3 regions of the Ensifer sp. PDNC004 genome follow, and region 3 is predicted to be linked to each of the others. Evidence: riboswitches for the same ligand, from Rfam matches in the RefSeq annotation. Region 3 holds a riboswitch; each other region holds the start of a gene.
The links. Region 3 has a riboswitch for cobalamin ahead of JVX98_RS30570 (ABC transporter substrate-binding protein). Riboswitches for the same ligand answer to the same signal wherever they lie in the genome.
Positions count from the first base shown of each region.

Region 1: linked by a shared signal. The riboswitch ahead of JVX98_RS17965 (aromatic ring-hydroxylating dioxygenase subunit alpha) and the one ahead of JVX98_RS30570 (ABC transporter substrate-binding protein) in region 3 are both predicted to bind cobalamin.
Region 2: linked by a shared signal. The riboswitch ahead of metE (5-methyltetrahydropteroyltriglutamate--homocysteine S-methyltransferase) and the one ahead of JVX98_RS30570 (ABC transporter substrate-binding protein) in region 3 are both predicted to bind cobalamin.

Region 1 covers NZ_CP070353.1:1,985,031-1,989,796, forward strand. The annotation lists partial or broken gene JVX98_RS17955 (glycoside hydrolase family 25 protein) at 1-500, shown strand, start outside; gene JVX98_RS17960 (hybrid-cluster NAD(P)-dependent oxidoreductase) at 722-1,816, opposite strand; gene JVX98_RS17965 (aromatic ring-hydroxylating dioxygenase subunit alpha) at 1,818-3,062, opposite strand; cobalamin riboswitch at 3,166-3,367, opposite strand; gene JVX98_RS17970 (DUF6656 family protein) at 3,685-4,284, shown strand; gene JVX98_RS17975 (L-threonylcarbamoyladenylate synthase) at 4,362-4,766, shown strand, end outside.
Region 2 covers NZ_CP070352.1:1,330,550-1,335,315, reverse strand. The annotation lists gene JVX98_RS05945 (ABC transporter ATP-binding protein) at 1-987, opposite strand, end outside; gene JVX98_RS05940 (metallophosphoesterase) at 984-1,826, opposite strand; gene JVX98_RS05935 (LysR substrate-binding domain-containing protein) at 2,051-2,977, opposite strand; gene JVX98_RS05930 (hypothetical protein) at 3,130-3,420, shown strand; cobalamin riboswitch at 3,440-3,660, shown strand; gene metE (5-methyltetrahydropteroyltriglutamate--homocysteine S-methyltransferase) at 3,761-4,766, shown strand, end outside.
Region 3 covers NZ_CP070354.1:479,084-483,849, forward strand. The annotation lists gene JVX98_RS30560 (DUF899 domain-containing protein) at 1-640, opposite strand, end outside; gene JVX98_RS30565 (helix-turn-helix transcriptional regulator) at 834-1,157, shown strand; cobalamin riboswitch at 1,350-1,544, shown strand; gene JVX98_RS30570 (ABC transporter substrate-binding protein) at 1,694-2,710, shown strand; gene JVX98_RS30575 (iron ABC transporter permease) at 2,707-3,759, shown strand; gene JVX98_RS30580 (ABC transporter ATP-binding protein) at 3,756-4,517, shown strand; gene JVX98_RS30585 (pseudoazurin) at 4,529-4,766, shown strand, end outside.

The sequences.
Region 1 (4,766 bases), on a different replicon from region 3:
CCGGGCGCTACCCGATCCTCTACACCAACCACATCACCGCCAAATACATCGCCGCGCACCGGGCCAAGCACCGGCTGCTGTCGCGTCTGCCGCTCTGGTACGCCCGCTACAAGCCGGATATCCGCCAGGTCTTCCCGATGGGCAACTGGGACAGTTACGCGCTGTGGCAGTTCTCCTCGGGCATCAACTGCGGAAAGCGCCGCTGCCCCTACCGCGTGCCGGGAACGCTTGACGACATCGACGTCAATGTGGCGGCGATGTCGCCGCCGGCGCTGAAAGCGATCTGGGCACAAGGCGCCTTGCTGCCGGAAAAGACGCTACCGCTAATGCTCGTCGCCCAAGCCGAGCGGGGAACGGGCATGCAGGCGGTCGCACGGGCGACTGCGATGTTTAGCGAGCCGCTGCTCGTCAGCCGCGCCGACGCTGCGAGCGGCGCCGGCAGCGGCGTCGACATGATGGTGACCGGCTCGATCGATTTCGCCCGCCAGGAGCGCGCCCTGCAGGTGGCGATTGCCGGCAATGAAGCCGCCCAGGGCACATGCCCGAAAACGGCGACCGGCACCGACGCCCCGGCAAGCGTTTCGGCCAATCCGATCCCCTGCAACGCGCCCTAAGCCTGTCGCGTGAAAAAGGATCTCGCGACAGGCTTTAAGCTCTCATCCTTTATGCACGTCGCTGCTGCAAAACCGCGGCGCACTTCTCGCGACATGCATCGACGCCCTCAGGCTTCGATCTGGACGTCGCCAAGTGGTCGCGAGCAACAGGCGAGGATGTAGCCTTCGTCGATCTCGTCGTCGAGAATGCCGCCATTGTGGTTCATCTCGACCTCGCCCGCGACCTTCATCACCCGGCAGGTGCCGCAGATGCCGCCTTCGCAGGCAGCGCCGATGCGCACCCCGTTGGCGCGCGCCGCCTGCAGGATCGTCTGGCCGGGCTTGGCCTCGACCTCCTTGCCGCTCATGGTGAAGGCGACCTTGGCCGCCTGGATCTCGCCCTCGTCACCGGCACCGGCGCGCACGGCGATCTCTTCCGCGGCGGGTGCCGCCGCTGGCTGGAAGCTCTCCTCGTGATAGCGGCCCATGTCGAAACCGGCCGATTTCAGCATCTCGCGCACGCCGCGCATGAAGGGTTCGGGCCCGCAGCAGAAGACGGTGCGGTCCATGAAATCGGGCGCAAGCAGCGGCAGCTTGGCGCCGTCGATGCGGCCGCGCAATCCGTGCCAGCCGTGGCGCGCCTCATGCCCCTCGACGATGAAGCCGAGGTTGAGCCCGGACATCTGCGTGGCCAGGACTTCCAGTTCCGAACGGAACAGCAGATCGTCCGGACGACGCGCGCAGGAGATGAAGGTCACATCCGTCTCGGGCACGCAATCCGCCATCCAGCGCGTCATCGACATCATCGGCGTGATGCCGGAGCCGGCCGAGATGAACAGATACTTGTCGCCCGGATGGCGCACGAAGCTGAAATCGCCGAGCGGACCGAAGGCGCGGAGCTTCATGCCCGGCTTCAGATGCTCGAACATCCAGCGGGTGCCGATGCTGTCGGCCTGCGCCTTCACCGTGACCGCGATTGAAAGCGGCCGCGATGGCGTCGACGACAGCGTGTAGGTCCGCATGACCGGCTCGTCGGCGACCGGCAGTTCGAGCGTTACGAATTGCCCGGGGAGATAGCGGAACCAGGCGGGCTTTTCGGCCCGGAAGGTGAAGGTCATGACATCGGCGGTCTCGACGACAGCCGATGTGCATTCGAGCATCTGCTGCCGATCGATCCAGACATGCAGCGCGTCGAAATGGTGAAACGAAGGGGCCATCTGCATGTCAGGCGACCCTTGAAAGCGGAGCCGCGTCGCCAGCAAGGCGCTGCTCCATGAACTTGCAGTACCACTCGACGAACTGCATCACGCCGCCTTCGTGCTCGGGCGAATACGGGCCGGGCTCATAGGCCGGCGAGCGGATGCCAAAGGCATTTTCTTCGACGATCTGGCGATCCTGATCGTTGGTCTCGGTCCAGACATGCGTCAGTTCCTCGAGATTGTAATCGACGCCTTCGACCGCATCCTTGTTGACCAGCCACTTCGTCGTCACTTGGGTAAGTTCAGGCCCGAGCGGCAGCACACGGAAGGTGATGGCGTGGTCGGCGAGCACATGGTTCCAGGTGGTCGGGTAGTGGAACATCAGAAGCGTGCCGATCTGGCTCTGGGAAACATCGGCCGAAAGCGCCCTCTTCACGGCGCGCGCGCCTGACATGGTGTAGCTTTCGGCATTGTCGATGAGCGGCATGCGGGCGGCGCGGAACTGGCCGGTCGGCGACATCCTGAACTCGCTCGGCAAGCCTTCGGCCTCGCATTTAGCCCAATGTTCGGCAATCACGGGATCATCCTTGGCGCCCTGCACCCCGGTCGCGGTCGGGGCTTCGGGATAGGTGCGGCAGAGTTCCGGGTGATTGGCGGCGCAATGGTAGCATTCGCGGTTGTTTTCCCAGACGAGCTTCCAGTTGCCCTTCTCGACGATGGTGCTTTCGAACGCGACCTTGGTTTCGCCGAGCCGGTGCGGCGCGAGATAGGGCAAGGCCATCTCGCGGAACGCCGTGAAATCCATCGGCTTTTCCGACAAGTTGATGAAGATGTAGCCGCCGACCGTTTCGCAATGGATCGGCTTCAGGCTGTGGGCTGCCTTGTCGAAATCCTCGCCCATCTGCCGGGCGAAGAGCAGCGAGCCGTCGAGCTCGTACGTCCACTGGTGATAGGGACAGACAAGCTTGGCCGAGGAGCCCTTCTGTTGCGTGCAGACGCGCGAGCCGCGATGGCGGCAGGAGTTGTGCAATGCCCGGATGGCACCCTGGCGATCGCGGGTGATGACAACGGGGTAGTCGCCGACCTGGACGGTGAAATAATTGCCGGCCCGCGGGATCTCGCAGTCATGGCCGATGAACAGCCAATCCTTGTACCAGATGTTTTCCAGATCCTGCCGATAGTAGTCGGGATCGATATAAAAGGCCCGATCGAGGCTGTAGCCGTCGCGCCGGCCCTTCAGCTTTCGAAGCATATCGTTTCTGGTTTCCATGTCCTGTCCTCATGCGCCATGTCTTGGAGAGGCAGGACAGGAACCCGCATGGGCGCACGCCCATGCGTTGTCGGCTCCGATCCGGCTGCCCGCCGCAACCCGTTACGGTTATGTCCGTCAAGGCTGGTTTCCGGGCTCAGGAGCCGTCCGTTCGGACCAGCCCGGCGCCTTCCCGGACGAACCGTCCAGTGGCCTTTGCCGAGGCTTTCGCTCCACCACCGTTGCGGGGGCAGCGCCGGGATTTGACCGGCTTCCCAATTCTCCGCCTTCTCTTCGAAAACGGCACCTTGAGTAGGGATATGTAATCGCGGAAACCGCCCTGGCAGCTGCCGGATAGCGACATCCAATTCCAGAATGACGACACGGGAAAAACCGCCATCAACGGCGCCTGTCTTAGAATTTTTACACTACAAACATATAGATAGCCCACGTCTTGGGCATTTGCCGCCTTTTGTGGCGCGGGCGGCGCAGACGCGGGAAAGCTTCGCCCGTTTGCGACATCCGGTCAGATGGGGAACGCTCATGATGCAGCCAGGAGGCAATCATTCATTAACCATGAGCCGCTAGCCTAGCCGGCGGACGAGAGAGGTCCTGCAGGCAGGCAGATGGCGCGCTGACGATCATGGCAAAGTTGAGATACTACGACGCGGCAGCCGAGGCGCCGCCGACAATCCCGCCGAAGATGGCGGTTCATACCGAATTCCTGCGCACGGGCCGGATCAATCGCAGGCAATGGGTGCCGAGCGAGCGGCGCTACCTGAGCTATGAGGAAGTTGCGGACAGGACGGGCAAGAAGCTCAACACCGCCGGCGACACGACCCATAAGCGGATCAACGGGTTTCACACCTCGATCCAGTTCCCGAAGATGATCTTCCACCGCACGCTCGTCGGCCGGCCGCATCTCGGCTACTGTCACGTGACGGCGGCGCGCACGCCGGTTACTCCCTCCAAGGACATCACCTGGTCCTTCTACTTCGCCAACTTCTACTGTGACCTCGGCCACGAGACGCATTTTTTCGAAGGCATCCAGCCCGGCTATTCGCGCATGTATTTCGCCGTTGCCATCGAACCGGGCGCGGAAGCCGGCCAAATGGTCATCAACCGCAATTTTCGTGACAACGGTCTGCTGTTTCGCACCGACGATCCCAAGGTCGCACTGAAAAACGTGCTGATGCTCGGCGCCAAGGATGACGCGTTGCGCCGCATCATCCGCAGCCTCTGAGCCGAACCGGTTGCTTCAAAGAAAATCGTTCTGTTTTTCCGGTGCGTCCGTTAAGGAAGCGTCGGAAAGGAAACGGCATGGCTGAGATCATCGATACGGATAGGGAACCGGACCGCGCGATCGCGCGTGCCTGCGACGTTCTCGCCGAAGGCGAACCGGTCGCCATTCCGACCGAGACCGTCTACGGCCTTGCCGCCGACGCCACCAACCCTGATGCGATCAGCCGCATCTACGAGATGAAGGGGCGCCCGCGCTTCAATCCGTTGATCTCGCATGTCTCCGACATGGCGATGGCCGAAGCCCATGTGCACTTCGATCCGGTTTCCCGGCAGCTGGCCGAAGCCTTCTGGCCCGGCCCGCTGACGCTGATCCTTCGGCAGCGCGCCGACAGCACGGTTCATGCGCTGGCGTCCGCCGGCCTCGACACGCTCGGCATCCGCATGCCCGACGGTTTCTCGCGCCGGGTCATCGCCCGCTTCGGA
Region 2 (4,766 bases), on a different replicon from region 3:
ATCGAGGCGTGCGTGGACGATCACCTCGGAGCCGAGAAACTCCATGCGCTCGACCCGCGCAGTCAGCCGGCCGGCACCTGCCGCATGAAAGCGCACGAATTCCGGGCGGATCGCGAGCTTCACCGCCGCATCCGGCGCCTGCCCGCGGCTTGCCAGAAGCACGAGATCGCCGAAGCGCACGATGCTTGCCGTATCCGTGCGGGTTTCGAGCACGTTGATCTTCGGCTGGCCGAGGAAGCGCGCGACCTCGATATGCGAGGGGTTGTCGTAGATCTCCTTCGGGCTCGCCAGCTGCAAGAGATTGCCGCCGATCATGACGGCGACGCGGTCGGCCATCGACAGCGCTTCGGACTGGTCGTGCGTGACATAGAGTGTCGGCACGCCGGCGCGGCGGTGCAGGTCCACGATTTCGCCGCGGGCATGGACGCGCAGGTTGGCGTCGAGATTGGAGAGCGGCTCATCCATCAGGAAGACGGCCGGGCGGCGCACCATGGCGCGGGCAAGCGCTACGCGCTGGCGCTGGCCGCCGGACATCTGGCCGGGCTTGCGGTCGAGCAGATGATCGATCTTCAGCGCTCCGGCCATCTCCTTGACCTGGCGCTGGATATCGCTGCGGATCTGCTTCTGCCCCGGCAGGAGATTGCCGATGACCGGCAAGCGCTGCATCGCCGTCAGGCGCCGCATGGCGAGCGGCACCGAAATGTTTTGACCTGCGGTCAGGTGCGGATAGAGCGCGTAGGACTGGAACACCATCGCCACGTTGCGATCGGCCGCCGCCATCCGCGCGACACTGCGGCCGCCGATCACGATCTCGCCGGCATCGCCGTGATCGAGGCCGGCGACGATGCGCAGAAGCGTGCTCTTGCCGCAGCCGGAAGGGCCGACGAGCGCAATGAACTCGCCGGCTTCCGCCTCCAGGCTGACGCCCTTCAGGATGGCGTTGCCGCCATAGGACTTGGTGATGCCATCCAGCGAAAGCACGCTCATTGCGCTGCCTCCACGCGAACCTTCTTCTTGGCGGCGAGCGGATAGACCTCCTCGACGATCGGGTCGAGCACGTGGCTCGTCAGACCCGGCACCGCGACGATTTCGCTGGTCACGCCGGCATCGGTGAGTTCGTGCACGACGGCACCGACCAGCCGCTCGCCCGGCATCGGCCGTTCCAGCGTGTCGATGATGAAGGAGGTCGGCGGCGCCCAGACGAGCGACGTCCCGGCATGTTCGCCGGTCCAGGCCCAGTGCAGGTGACCGCTTGCATGCAACGCCACCTCGGCTTCGGCGAAAAGATCAAAGAGGCGCTGGCGCTGGCGGGGACGGATGCCCCAGTAGCCGGTGTCGCCCTCGGCCGGGTCGTCGACGAAGAGCGGCTTGTGGGCGAAGACCGCCACCCGGCGGCCGTCGCGACCAAGCAGCTGCTCCTCCAGCCAGGCAAATTGCCTGTCTTCTTCGTCGTCTTCGAAGCCGATCAGCAGGCTGTTGAGGCCGAGCAGCCGCCAGTCGCCATGGTCGCGGCCCCAGTAGTCCGGACCAGCGAGACGGCGCCAGCGGGCAAGCCGGACGGGATCCACAGGCTGGTGCGAGCCCGGTAGATGGCCGACATCGTGATTGCCGGGAACGATCGCGACCGGCATCGAGAGCTGACCGATCAGATCGAGCGAGAAGGTGATGTCGTCTTCGTGGTCGGCACCATCGATGGTGACATCGCCCGTGTGGATGACGAGATCGGGCGCCGCCGCCTCGATCCAGGCGCGAACCGGTTCCCAATTGCCGTTGAAATGGCTTTTGGCGGGGCTGAGATGGGTGTCGCTGATCTGGACGATTTTCATGGAAACGGGCCTCCGACAATGGCTTGCGGTATCCGCGTCGGAGGGTTGTCTCTCCCCTTCTCTGCGGTTGGCCGCAGTCTTTAGGGAGCCGCCATGTCAGTTTGGTAACAGCCGTTCTCAGCTGATTTTCAGTTTCTCCATGAAAGCGTCATTTTCAGAAGCCCGGCCGGCGCGAACCGGCACGCGCGCACCAGATGCGTCTGCGTCTTCTTTCCCCAGGCTCATTACTTTGCGCCGAGTTTGCCCCGAAAAGATGCCGGACAGGACTGCTCCATGACGGTCGCAAGCATCGCATTCGACGCGTCTGCTTCGGCGACGACCCAGTCGCGAAAGGCCTGGATCTTCTTCTGCCGCCTGGTGCTTTGCGGATAGACCAGCCAATAGGCGCGGCCGTCGCGCACCACATGCTCGAACGGCCGGATCAGCCGGCCGCTCTTCAGTTCATCCATCAGGAAGGTCGAGACGGCAATCGCCATGCCGTGATCCGCCAGGATGGTGGCGACATCCATCGCCTGGACGTCGAAGATCAGCTCGGTACCATTGCTCGCCGGCGGCTCGACGCCGGTTTCGATCATCCACCGCCGCCACCAGTTGGCATTGCCGAAACGCCGGATCCTCAGAACATCGGCGGGCTCCTTGAGTTGATGTTTCTCCAGGAAGGACGGCGTGCAGACCGGCACGTAATCGAGCGGAAACAAGGGAAAGACATCGTTTCCCGGCCAGTCGCCGGCACCGCTGCGCACCGCGAGATCGATAGCGTCACGCTTGAAATCGACCAGCTCGGTCGACATGTGGACCCTGATGCTGATGTTCGGATGCGCGGTCTGGAAGGTGGCGAGCCGCTGGCCGAGCCAGCTCGAAACGACGGTCGGTAGCACCGAAATGTGCAGGTGATGTTCGGTCTTGTCGGCAATCTCCGAGAAGGCCGCCCCTAAAAGATCGATCGCTTCGGTTACCTTTGGCGCCAGCTGCCGCCCGGCACCGGTCAGCCGCACCTCGCGCGGAAGGCGGACAAAGAGCGGCGCGCCGATGCGTTCCTCCAACAACCGGATCTGATAGCTGACGGCCGCCTGCGTCATGCCAAGCTCTTCGGCGGCGCGGGTGAAACTCAGGTGCCTGGCGGCGGCCTCGAAGGCGCGCACTGCACTCATAGGGGGAATCTTGCTCATGACGCTGAGATAAGCATTCTTTATGCCAGCATGCGAGAAATCGCTTTGCGCGAAACGGCAAAAAACCTCACTTTTTTCGCGAACACACGCCTTGTAGAGAAGTGAGGATAGCAATGCTTAGCGCAGTGCGATCAATGATTTACCATGCCCTGAATTGGGCCGACAGGACCCTCAGTCCTCCGGTCGCCATCGACACGTTCAACGAGTTCCAGCTCCGGGATATCGGCCTGACGCGGGACCAGGAACATATCCGTGCGCGCGTCGGCGACACCGCGGATCCGTGGCACTGGCCGGAGGAGCCCAAGCCCGTGCCGGTGCAACCCGCCGCGAAAGCAGTTTGCAGCGAAGGACCGCGCATTGCCCGCGTTTCGCCCCGCGCCCAGGCCGGAGAGAATAAAGACATAAGCATTTCTTTATGCGATTGACGGCCGAGCGATTGCAGGGCATTGTTCCCGACATCGTGGTTCTGCGCCTCGCCATCCGGCGGGGCGGAGCTAAGAGGGAATTCGGTGCGGCGCTGACAAGCGCCCAGGCCGGAGCTGCCCCCGCAACTGTAGGCGGAGAGCGGCCGTTCGATGATGTCACTGAGGAAGACGCCTCGGGAAGACGGAACGGTCCGCGTTGACCCGCAAGCCAGGAGACCTGCCGCGATAAACAACGTCCACGGGCGGGGTGTCCGATGGGGCGCGTTGACGACGCGGGACCCTTCTCGCGTCGCGGATGCGTCGCATTCAAGCCTTGCCCTTCAACCTTCGGGGTAAGGAAATGACCATCAAGACTGCCAATCTCGGCTTCCCGCGCATCGGCCGCCACCGCGAACTGAAATTCGCGCTTGAACGCTACTGGTCCGGCAAGATCAGCCGTGACGACCTTTTCGACGTCGGCCGCCGGCTTCGGGCCGAAAACTGGGCGGCGCAAAAGGCGCGCGGCATCGACATCCTCCCTTCGAACGATTTCTCGTTCTACGACCACGTGCTCGATACTGCCGTGCTCGTCGGTGCGGTCCCGGCCGCCTATGGCTGGGAGGGCGGTCCCGTCGATCTCGATACCTATTTCGCCATGGCGCGCGGCTCGACCGGTTCGCCCTGCGCTTCCGGTTGCACGCATGCGGGTGACGGCGGCAACGCCGCACTCGAGATGACCAAGTGGTTCGATACCAACTACCACTACATGGTGCCCGAATTCGAAGCGGATCAACGCTTTGCGCTGACGCGTAACCGGCCGCTCGAAGCCTTTCTCGAGGCCGAAGCCCTCGGCTATCGAACCCGCCCGGTCCTGCTTGGCCCGGTGACCTTCCTCAAGCTCGGCAAGGCGAAGGGCGGAGATTTCGATCCCCTGGACCTGATCGAGCGCCTGCTTCCCGTATACGTCGAGCTGCTAACCGAACTTGCCAATGCCGGCGCCGACTGGGTTCAGATCGACGAGCCTTGCCTAGTGCTCGATCTCACCAACCGGGAAAGGCAGGCCCTGGACCTTGCCTATCATACGTTCCGGGCGAAGGTTCCCGGGCTCCGGATCATGCTTGCGACCTATTTCGGCGCGATCGGCGACAATATGGTGAGCGCCCTGGCGCTGCCGATCGCGGGCCTGCATGTCGATCTCGTGCGCGCGCCGCAGCAGATCGAGGTCCTCCTCCAGTCCGCTCCGGCTGACCGAGTGCTGTCGCTCGGCATCATCGACGGCCGCAACGTCTGGAGGACGGATCTTGCCGGCCTGTTGCGCCGCCTGCAGCCGCTCATCTCCGCCCATGGCCGCGACCGGATCGAGCTTT
Region 3 (4,766 bases):
TCCAGACGTAGGGTTCTGTCTGCGGCCATCCCACGGGAGAGGCTTCCCATGTTTCCTGGCGACCGTAGGGCGTCAGATCCAGATAGGTCCACATGCTGCCGAGATACTCGACGCCACGCGCACCGTTGAAATAGGTGCGGTAGATATGATTGCCGTCCCTGAGGAAGACGCTGACGCCATGGCGCTCGCTGGTTCTTGTCGGGTCATCCGGATCGGCGACCGTGGCTCCCATGTCGTGGTTGAAGTCGCTCGCCAAGGACGAGTACCAAACCGGGTGCTGCCACTGCATCCGGGCCTGGTATTTCTGCAGCGTCTCCAGCGGCGCGCGCGAAATCAGCACGATGGACGTATCGCGTGCGTTGAGATGCGCCGGATGGGTCATCGCGTCCACGACCCAGGAGCAGCCGTCGCAGCCCGCCTTCCATCCGGGCGCGAACATGAAGTGATAGACGATCAGTTGCCGCCGTCCGTCGAAGAGGTCGGCGAGGCTTACCGTGCCTTCGGGCCCCTCGAACGAATAGTCCTTGTCGATCCTGACCATCGGCAAGCGCCGGCGCTCGGCACTCACTTCATCGCGTGCGCGGGTGAGTGCCTTCTCTCTGGCAATCTGTTGTTCGAGTGCGGCTTGCCACTCATCCATTGAAACGATCTTAGGCAGCATTCTCAATCATCTCCCTTTTGGGCGGTTTGCTTGAGGTGTCGGTGCAAGGCTGAACTCCGATCGACGGCATCCAGCCATCAGGCTCGGTTGGAGTGCTCGCGAAAGCTCGCAAACCGGTCTCATCGGCGCCGTCTCCGTTGCGTCCGGTTTCAATATGTTGTGAAAACATAACATGTCAAGCGAGCAGGACGAAGATCTGGTTTTCAAGGCATTGGCTCACCCGCGCAGGCGGTCGATGCTCGATCGTCTCAAGGGCGAGGCGCAGACCACGGGCATGCTCTGCGCGACCTTTTCCGACATGGATCGCTGCACCGTGATGCAGCATCTGAAGGTGCTGGCGGACGCCGACTTGATCATCGTCAGGCGGGCAGGACGCGAGCGCTGGAACTATCTCAATGCGCTGCCGATCAAGCACATTCACGAGCGCTGGATCAGCGACTATGCCGCCCATGTCGTGACCATTCTCGACCGGCTGAAGACTGGCCTCGAAGGGTAAGTCTGAAGATGGTGTGAATTAAGGATCACTTAAACAGTATTCATTTGCGTATAGTTTTCGACAATCGCCAATGTTCTCGCTATTTGAGGGGAGTGATATTTAGTGAAATTACGAGACGCGAAAGAATTTCTACCTTTCTTGGCAGGTGGTTTTGAAAGCGCCGCTTTCATGCTTGCGCTCCACTCGTTCGTTGAGTAGGGAATTCTCGTCGGTTTCCGAAAGGAAATAACAGGGAATTCGCCGCGGCTCGCCGCGAAACGAAACTGCCCCCGCAACTGTAGGCGGCCAGTCCTCTCTCGAAAAATGCCACTGGGCGATGGTCCGGGAAGGCCGAGAGGGAGCCAAGACCCGTCAGTCAGGAGACCTACCGACACCTGTAACTGAACAAGCCGGGCGGGGTGTCCGGGGAGGTTGTCGATGTCGTTGGTCGCGCCACAAGTGCCGGCTGTCGATGTTCTCTTGAACATCGGTTCGATCATTGCGTCCTGGCTCGTCCCCTCCGATCCGCGCGATCAACAGATCGGAGACAATGTGCCATGACCGCTTCGCGTTTCCTGCTTGCCGCCTCTGGCTTCGCCTTCTTCGCCACCGCCGCTGCTGCCGAACCCACCGCCTATCCGCTGACCCTGGACAATTGCGGCGAGACGATCACCTTCGACAAGGCACCGGCGACCTCGGCGACCGTCGGGCAGGCGGCAACCGAGGTTCTCTATTCGCTCGGCCTCGGCGACAAGGTTACGGGCACGTCGGTCTGGTTCAATGACGTGCTGCCGGAATTTGCCGAGGTCAATGCCAAGGTTCCGCGCCTGGCGGACAACGACCCGAGCTTTGAAAGCGTCGTCGCCAAGAAGCCGGGGCTCGTCGCCGTGCAGTTCGTCTGGCACGTCGGCCCCGAAGGGATCGTTGCGACCCGAACCCAGTTCCACGAAGTGGGAATTCCGACCTATGTCCTTCCGGCCGACTGCGTCGCCAAGGACAACTCGGTGGGTGTGGACGGCACGCGAAGCGCGCTCTTCTCGACTGACAGCATCCATCAGGGCGTGCGTGAACTCGCGCAGATCTTCGATGTTCAGGACAAGGGCGAGGCATTCGTCGCAGAACTCGCCAAGCGTGAGGCCGACGCCATCGAGCAGGCCAAGGCGCTCAATTTGAAGGATGTGTCTGCGGCATTCTGGTTCTCCAGCGCGGAGATGGACATCGATCCCTATGTGGCCGGTCGGAAGGGAGCGCCTGCCTACATGATGGATAAGCTCGGCATCCGCAACGTGGTCGGCTCGGACGAAGAATGGCCGGTCGTCGGTTGGGAAACGATCGCCAAGGCCAACCCCACCATGATCGTCATCGCCAAGATGGATCGCCGGCGCTTTCCGGCCGACGACTACCTGAAGAAGATCGAGTTCCTGAAGACCGATCCGGTTGCCAGCCAGATGGATGCGGTGAAGAACAACCGCATCGTCGTCATGGATGCGCACGCGATGGACGCCACGATCAGAACGGTTGCCGGCATCGAAGTTCTCTCAGCTGCGCTTAAGGATTTCGGGTTGGCGAAGTGAAGACCAGCCTCTCGCGGCGCGCCCCTGCTTCCCGGCTTGGCCGGGCAGCCAAGGCGACATTGGCTCTGTTTGCCGCCGTTCTTGCCGGAACCTGCATCGGCGAAACGCCGATACCCGTCTTGACCGTTCTCCAGACCTTGGCGAACAAGATTTTCGGCGCGACCTATGGGCTCGATCCCATCGATGTCGGGATCATCTGGAACTACCGCCTGCCGCGAGTGATCGTTGCCGCCTGCTGCGGGGCGGGCCTCGCGGTTTCGGGCATGGTGCTCCAGTCCCTCCTGCGCAACGCCCTGGCGGATCCCTACCTTCTCGGCATTTCCGCCGGCGCTTCGACCGGCGCAGTGGCCGTCACCGTCGCCGGCCTCGGCGCCGGCGCGGTCTCCATGTCGCTCGGCGCGTTTGTCGGCGCCGTGACCGCTTTCCTCATGGTGGCGATCCTCGCTCGTGCCGCCGGTGGCGGGGTCACCCTGCGCGGAACAGGGCAGATCGTGCTTGCCGGCATCGCCGGATCGCAACTGTTCAACGCACTGACCTCTTTCATCATCACCAAGTCGGCCAATGCGGAGCAGGCGCGCGGCATCATGTTCTGGCTGCTCGGCAACCTCAGCGGAGCGCGGTGGCCGGACGTCTGGCTGGCCGTGCCCGTGGCCCTTGTCGGGCTCGGGGCCTGCATCTGGTACGCCCGTGCGCTCGACGCCTTTTCCTTCGGGGCGGAATCCGCCGCGTCGCTCGGCGTACCCGTGCGCGTCGTCCAGGTGGTGCTGATCGGCCTTACCGCGCTGGTGACGGCCGTGATGGTCAGCATCGTCGGCTCCATCGGCTTCGTCGGGCTCGTCATACCGCATGCGGCCCGCTTCCTGGTTGGCGTGCGCCACGGGCGGCTCGGCCCGGCAACCGCCCTCATCGGGGCGGTCTTTCTGATCGCGGCGGATATCCTGTCGCGGACGATCGTTCCTGGCCAGGTGCTGCCGATCGGCGTGATCACCGCCCTGGTTGGGGCACCGGCCTTTGCCCTGATCCTTATCCGCGGGAGGCGCCGATCATGATCCTGGAAGCACGCGATCTCGGCTGGTCCGTCCGCGGCAAGGCGATCGTTTCCCATGTCGATCTGGCCGTGCGGCAGGGAGAGACACTCGGCCTTGTCGGCCCCAACGGCTCCGGCAAATCGACCTTGATGCGGCTGCTGGCCGGCATCGTCCGGTCGACCTCGGGCGGGGTGCGGATCAACGGGCAGATGCTGCACGCCATGCCGCGCCGCCAGGCTGCCCAATTGATCGCCTTCCTCGAGCAGCAAGCCGAGACGACGGAAGCGATCTCGGTTCGCGATGCGGTTGAACTTGGCCGCACGCCCTGGCTCACGCCGCTGCAGCCCTGGTCGACCGAAGACGACCGGATCGTCAGGCAAGCGCTCGACGATACCGATATGGCGGGATTCGAAAACCGTTCGTGGGCAACACTTTCCGGCGGGGAACGCCAGCGGGTTCACCTGGCGCGTGCCTTGGCGCAACAGCCGCAGGTCCTGTTGCTCGACGAGCCGACAAATCACCTGGATATCCAGCACCAGCTTTCGATCCTGAAGCTGGTGGCTGACCTGCCGATAGCCTCCGTGGTCGCCTTGCACGATCTCAACCAGGCCTTCGGCTGCGACCGCGTCGGCATGATGTCCGCCGGCCGGCTGGTGGCGCTGGGGCGGCCGCGTGAAGTCCTGACCGTCGAACGGATCGCCGCCGTCTTCGGTGTTCGTGCGAGCATCGTCCTCGACCCCGAGGACGGAACCTCCATCTTCCGCTTTCATTCAGCCTAGCAAGGATTTACATGCGCGCGCTTTTCCTCGGATTGTCCCTGTTTCTCACCGCTTTCCAGTTCGCCCAAGCCGAAATGCACGAGGTGAAGATGCTCAACCGTAACGCTTCGGGACCGATGGTCTATGAGCCGGACTTCCTCCAGGTCGCCCCCGGCGACACGGTGAAATTCATCGCAGCCACCAGCGGCCACAACGCGGCGACGGTCGACGGCATGGTTCCCGAAGGTACCGCTGGTTTCAAGGGCGGGA